Linked DNA regions of Microterricola viridarii. Each later gene encodes a partner of the first gene's protein in a complex. Links are inferred from orthologs where the notes say so. Each region holds a gene or a part of one and is shown on either strand. Other genes may lie near its edges. The genes, in order: BLT62_RS13345 and BLT62_RS07610.

Region 1 (3,271 bases):
AGGGCGTTCTCTTCTTCGGAACTCATGCGAACATTCTGCCACGGAGCGCGCCAGATCCGCGGCATCCGGGGCCTGGACAGGCCGCTCTGCTAGAGTGAGCGCGGATGTCTTGTGCCCCAGGGCGCAGGGCATGACAACTGAATAGAGCACCAACGGAGCAGGCTGGCAGGATGCTGGTCCCCTGTGGTGGTATTCCGAGCGCGACACCCTGTTCGCAGCGCACGGCGTATTTCTACTGGTGGCCAGTGCAAGCACGCCGCTTTTCTTCACGAGAATCGCGATGCGCTGAAATCTGTCTGTTCCCCTGCTCCGATGTTCTACTCGCGCGCCACACGGGCGAGCGAGGCTAAACAAAGGAGATAGACCTCTTGGAAGGTCCAGAAATCACGTTCGCCGAAACCGTTATCGACAACGGCAAGTTCGGAACGCGCACCATCCGCTTCGAGACCGGCCGTCTCGCTCAGCAGGCTCAGGGCTCTGCAGCCGCTTACATCGACGAAGAGACCATGCTTCTCTCGGCGACCTCCGTCAGCAAGCAGCCGAAGGACAACTTCGACTTCTTCCCCCTCACCATCGACGTCGAAGAGCGCATGTACGCCGCGGGCCGCATCCCGGGCTCCTTCTTCCGTCGCGAGGGCCGCCCCTCCACCGAGGCGATCCTCACCTGCCGCCTGATCGACCGGCCGCTGCGCCCGTCGTTCGTCGACGGCCTCCGCAACGAGATCCAGGTCGTCGTGACCGTTCTGGCCATCGAGCCCGACGAGCTCTACGACGTGCTCGCGATCAACGCGGCCTCGATGTCGACCCAGATCGCCGGTCTGCCGTTCTCCGGCCCGATCGGTGGCGTGCGCGTCGCCCTCATCCCCGACGGCGCTGGCTCCGGCCAGTGGGTCGCCTTCCCGAAGCACTCGCAGCTCGCCGACGCCGTGTTCAGCATGGTCGTCGCCGGCCGCGTTGTCACGGATGCCGCTGGCAACGACGACGTCGCGATCATGATGATCGAGGCCGAGGCCACCGACAACGCCTGGGACCTGATCCAGGGCGGCGCCATCAAGCCGAACGAGCAGGTCATCGCCGAGGGCATCGAGGCGTCCAAGCCGTTCATCAAGCAGCTCGTCGAGGCCCAGGCCTCCGTCGCGGCCCGTGCCTCCAAGCCGACCGCCGACTTCAAGCTGTTCCCGCCCTACGCCGACGCCGTGTACGAGGCCGTCTCGGCCCTCGCCCACGAGGAGCTCAAGGCCGTCTACCAGATCGCCGACAAGGTCGCGCGTCAGGATGCCGACGACGAGCTCAAGGGCCGCGTCAAGGAGGCCATCGCCGCCAAGGTTGAGGCCGGCGAGCTCGACGCTTCCGCCAACAACCAGGTGGGCGCCGCCTACAAGTCGGTCACCAAGAACGTCGTGCGCACCCGTGTGCTCAACGAGGGTGTCCGCATCGACGGACGCGGCCTGGCCGACATCCGCCCGCTCGACGCCGAGGTTGCTGTCATCCCTCGCGTCCACGGCAGCGCCATCTTCCAGCGCGGCGAGACCCAGATCCTGGGTGTCACCACGCTGAACATGCTGAAGCTCGAGCAGTCGATCGACTCGCTGAGCCCGGTCACCAAGAAGCGCTACATGCACAACTACAACTTCCCGCCCTACTCGACCGGTGAGACCGGCCGTGTTGGTTCGCCGAAGCGTCGCGAGATCGGGCACGGCGCACTCGCCGAGCGCGCCCTCGTCCCGGTTCTGCCGACCCGCGAGGAGTTCCCCTACGCGATCCGCCAGGTGTCTGAGGCTCTCAGCTCCAACGGCTCGACCTCGATGGGCTCCGTCTGCGCCTCGACCCTGTCGCTGCTGAACGCCGGTGTGCCCCTCAAGGCCCCCGTCGCCGGTATCGCCATGGGCCTCATCTCCGACACCGTCGACGGCCAGACCCGCTACGCGGCACTGACCGACATCCTCGGTGCGGAAGACGCACTCGGCGACATGGACTTCAAGGTTGCCGGCACCAGCGAGTTCGTCACCGCGATCCAGCTCGACACCAAGCTCGACGGCATCCCCGCCTCCGTGCTGAAGGCCGCGCTGACGCAGGCGAAGGATGCCCGCGACACGATCCTCAGCGTTCTGAACGCCGCGATCGACGCCCCCGACGAGATGGCACCGACCGCGCCCCGCGTGATCAGCGTGCAGATCCCCGTCGACAAGATCGGCGAGCTGATCGGCCCGAAGGGCAAGACGATCAACGCCATCCAGGACGAGACCGGCGCCGACATCTCGATCGAGGAAGACGGCACCGTGTACATCGGCGCCGTCGACGGCCCCTCGGCCGAGGCCGCTCGTGCCCAGGTCAACGCCATCGCGAACCCGACCAACCCCGAGGTTGGCGAGCAGTTCCTCGGAACCGTCGTGAAGATCGCCACCTTCGGTGCATTCGTCTCGCTGCTCCCGGGCAAGGACGGCCTGCTGCACATCTCCGAGGTGCGCAAGCTCGCCGGTGGCAAGCGCGTCGAGAACGTCGAAGACGTGCTCGGCGTCGGCCAGAAGATCCTCGTCGCGATCACCAAGATCGACGACCGCGGCAAGCTCTCGCTCGAGCCTGTCGTCGTCGACGAGGCCGCTGACAGCGAAGGCCGTGGCCACGAGGCCGCGCACTCCGAGGCCCCCGCAGAGGGCGCTGCCGAATAAGCAGTCGCACCCTGTCGCACACGGATGCCCGTCTCCCCAGTGGAGGCGGGCATCCGTCGTTTCACGCGTCAGGCGCCGCCGTCCCCCTCGATGAGCGGCGCCACCCGGTACGGGATCAGCTCGCTCATCGAGAGCGAGGTGGCGGTGCGCTCGACACCGTCGATCGCCAGGATCGTCGCGTCGATGTGGAACAGGTCCTCGGCGTCGGAGCAGACCACCCGCACCAGCAGGTCGGCCTGCCCGCTCATGCCGTGCGCCTCCAAGACCTGCGGGATGCGGGCCAGTTGGGCGATGATCGCGCCGATCTGGCGCTGCTGCAGGTTCACCTCGATGAACGCGGTCAGCGGGTAGCCGAGGGCGGCCGGGTTGATGCAGCGATCGAACGGCAGGAAGACGCGGGAATGCTCCAGCCTGTTCATCCGCGCCTGCACCGTGTTGCGCGAGACGCCCAGCCGATCGGCGAGCGCGACGAAGGTGCTGCGCGGTTCGGCGCTGAGCGCCTGGAGGAGCTGCTTGTCTGTGCCGTCGACGGTGTTCATGGCCAGACAGTAGCAGGAGCCCGGTGCGAACAATAGGGCGCAGCGCGGGACGATGCAGAAGAG
Region 2 (3,172 bases), 1.2 Mb from region 1 along the record:
TTGGTGGCCGCATAGGCGACGACACCCGCGGTGACCGGCGCGATGAGCGCGGGCAGGATCACCTTGGAGAGCACCTGGTCGATGTTGATCGCGTTGATGCCGGCGCCGACGAGGGCAGCACCGATGAGACCGCCGAAGAGCGCGTGGCTGGAGCTGGACGGGAGCCCGAGCAGCCAGGTCAGCATGTTCCAGACGACAGCGCCGATGAGGCCGGCGAAGATCAGTTCCGGCGTGATGAGAACGCCGCCCTCGCCCTCATTGATGATGCCGTGCGAGATGGTCTTGGCGACCTCGGTGGACAGGAACGCCCCGACGAGGTTGAGCAGCGCCGCGAGGGTGACCGCGACCTTCGGCTTCATGGCACCGGTCGCGATGGGGGTGGCCATCGCGTTGGCGGTGTCGTGGAAGCCGTTCGTGAAATCGAAGAACAGTGCGAGCGCGATGACAAGCACGACGATCAGGGTGATATCCACCGGCGACTTTCTTTAGGGGAAGAGGGGTTCGGTGAAAATACACCGGAAATTCACTAGGAATGGCTTGCCGAAATCGAAGAACTGCGGAACACCACGTCGATACTTACACCCAGATCGACCAAGGTCAACCTGAGCGCGGGTCAGCGCTGGGGACGCTCGGCCGAGAGTGTCGCATCCACGACGCTTGCAAGATCCTCGCCGAAGGTGAAGTCGCGTCGGACCTCTCCCCCTGCCAGCACCTCCGGCAACCAAAACCGGGCGTCATCCCACATTTCTGCGTACGGGACGGCGTCCAGGTCGACCCACTCCGGATTCAGCTCATTGGATTCTCGGGGAATGCCCGTCCAGCGCTCGCAGACGAAGACGTGCGAGCGCTGGCTCCACGATTCGCGGTGCGGGAAGAAGTAGTCGAGCATGCCGCGGCTCTGCAGGTCTGCGGGTGCGACGAGCACGCCCGCCTCCTCGGCGACCTCGCGCACCGCGGCATCCGCCGGCGACTCCCCCGGCTCTAGCTTGCCGCCCGGCGCGACGAAATTGCCCTGGCCGAGGCCGAGCTTCTTGCGGCCGAGCAGCACCTGCCGGATGCCGCGCTCGTCGGTGCGCAGCAGGTACACGACGCACACCTGCGGGAGCGGGGCGGGGTCCATGTCAGCTCGAATCGGGGTGGATCGAATGCGCGGCGGTCGGCCTAGCCGAACAGGATGCGGGCCTCGTCGAAGCGGTCCTGCGGCACGGTGTTCAGCCCGCCGGTCGCCTCGGCGATGCTCACGGTCTTGATCTCGGTGCCGCGGAGGGACACCATGGAGCCCCACTGGCGCTCGTAGACGGCCTCGACGGCTGCCATGCCGAGACGGGTGGCCAGCACCCGGTCGTAGGCGCTCGGGGCGCCGCCGCGCTGGATGTGGCCGAGAACGGTCGCGCGGGACTCGATGCCTGTGCGCTCCTCGATCATCGGGGCGAGCAGCTCGGCGATGCCGCCGAGGCGCGGGCGGTTGAAGGCGTCCAGGCCCTTGTGCGAGTGCGCCTCGGTCATGCCCTCGAGGGTGAAGCCCTCGGCGACGACGACGAGCGGGGCACGGCCGCGCTCGCGCACGGACTCCACCCACTCGCAGATCTGCTCGATGGACTGCGGCTGCTCCGGGATGAGGATGGCGTGCGCGCCGCCGGCCATGCCGGAGTGCAGGGCGATCCAGCCGACGTGGCGGCCCATGACCTCGAGCACCATGCAGCGGCCGTGCGAGTCGGCGGTGGTGCGCAGGCGGTCGATGGCCTCCGTGGCGATCTCCACGGCGGTGTCGAAGCCGAAGGAGTAGTCGGTGGCGGTCAGGTCGTTGTCGATCGTCTTCGGCACGCCGACGACGTTGATGCCGCCCTCGTCGTGCAGGCGGCGTGCGGCGGTGAGGGTGCCCTCGCCGCCGATCGCGATGATCGCGTCGATGCCGTTCTCATCGAGCATGCGCTGGATGTTCTCCGGCCCGCCGCCCTCGCCCTCGAAGGGGTTGGTGCGGCTGGAGCCGAGGATGGTGCCACCCTGCTTGGCGAGGCCGCGCACGTCGTGGCGCGTGATCGGCATGATGTCGGCCTCGACGACGCCGCGCCAGCCGGAGCGGAAGCCGACGAACTCGGTGTCGTGCGAGATGACGCCCTTGAGCACCGCCCCGCGGATCACCGCGTTCAGGCCCGGGCAGTCTCCGCCGCTCGTCAAGATTCCGATCTTCATGCGCCCTGGCTCCTCGTTGGTTCTGGGTGGTGGTTCCGACGCATGCCACCTGAGCATGCGCCCGAATGCCGCTTCGTCGGGGCGTATCGGTCGGATTTTGTGAGTCTACAGCGAACCGTCGATGGCCTGCCGCAACAGGTGCGCGAGCGCATTCTGCTGCACGGAGTCCGCCGCGACGAGCTCCTCGTCCGAGCCGTCCAGGGCCCGCGCGGCGAGCCCCTGCTTGCTGTCGATGAGCTCAGCGATCTTGGCGTCGATGGTGTGCGCGGCGATGATGCGCCACGCGGTGACGGGCTCCTCCTGGCCGATGCGGTGCACGCGGTCGATCGCCTGCGTCTGCTCCGCAGCCGTCCAGCTGAGCTCGGCGAGCACCACGTTGGAGGCGGCCTGCAGGTTGACGCCGACGCCGGCCGCCGTGAGCGAGCACACCGCGACCGAGACCTCCGGGTCGTTGTTGAACGCGTCGATGGCGGCCTGGCGGGCCACAGCGCTCTGGTCGCCGCGCAGCGACACCGTCTTGAGCTCGCGCTTGGCGAAGGTCTCCTCTGCGGCATCCATGACGTCGATGTGCTTCGCGAAGAAGACCACCTTGCCGACGGAGCGGACCAGCTGGGCCGCGTAGTCGGCGGCGAGCGCCGCCTTGGCCTGGCCGATCTTGCGCACCATGGTGAACACGTTGTCGCCGGACTTGGCGGCCTTCGACTCCTCGAGCTCTGCATGCGCGACGGCGCGGACGAAGCTGTCGAACTGGTCCTCGTCGAGCTGCCCGACGGTGAGGCCACGGGAGGAGACGAGGGCGAGGAAGCGCTCGCGCAGCCGGTAGCCGAGCTCGCGCTCCGCCTGGCGGATGGAGCGCCCGAGGTCGTCGTCCAGCTCCACCGGCAGGTCGGCGATGCGCTTGGCCGGCAGGTCCTTGGCCACGTCGACCTTGCGGCGGCGCACGATGCCCATGTCGATGACGGCGGCGCGTGCCTCGGCG

Evidence for each region.
Region 2: BLT62_RS13345 (region 1) and BLT62_RS07610 share a complex: the UniProt entries of both Bacillus subtilis proteins name them as parts of the possible RNA degradosome complex. The link is inferred for Microterricola viridarii from one-to-one orthologs.

What each region holds. Positions count from the first base shown.
Region 1 is NZ_LT629742.1:2,907,570-2,910,840, reverse strand. What follows is about bases 63-3,018. They hold BLT62_RS13345 (polyribonucleotide nucleotidyltransferase), read left to right. Parts: upstream 63-368; coding sequence 369-2,669; downstream 2,670-3,018. Other genes in these bases: BLT62_RS13340 (Lrp/AsnC family transcriptional regulator), read right to left, coding at 2,738-3,018. Outside these bases: BLT62_RS13350 (DUF5302 domain-containing protein), read right to left, coding at 1-26; more of BLT62_RS13340, read right to left, coding at 3,019-3,208. UniProt on the Bacillus subtilis protein: Involved in mRNA degradation. Catalyzes the phosphorolysis of single-stranded polyribonucleotides processively in the 3'- to 5'-direction. Necessary for competence development in Bacillus subtilis.
Region 2 is NZ_LT629742.1:1,672,882-1,676,053, reverse strand. Bases 178-3,034 are described here. They hold BLT62_RS07610 (6-phosphofructokinase), read right to left. Parts: upstream 2,194-3,034; coding sequence 1,162-2,193; downstream 178-1,161. Other genes in these bases: BLT62_RS07605 (DEAD/DEAH box helicase), read right to left, coding at 2,299-3,034; BLT62_RS07615 (8-oxo-dGTP diphosphatase), read right to left, coding at 614-1,120; BLT62_RS07620 (inorganic phosphate transporter), read right to left, coding at 178-473. Outside these bases: more of BLT62_RS07620, read right to left, coding at 1-177; more of BLT62_RS07605, read right to left, coding at 3,035-3,172. UniProt on the Bacillus subtilis protein: Catalyzes the phosphorylation of D-fructose 6-phosphate to fructose 1,6-bisphosphate by ATP, the first committing step of glycolysis.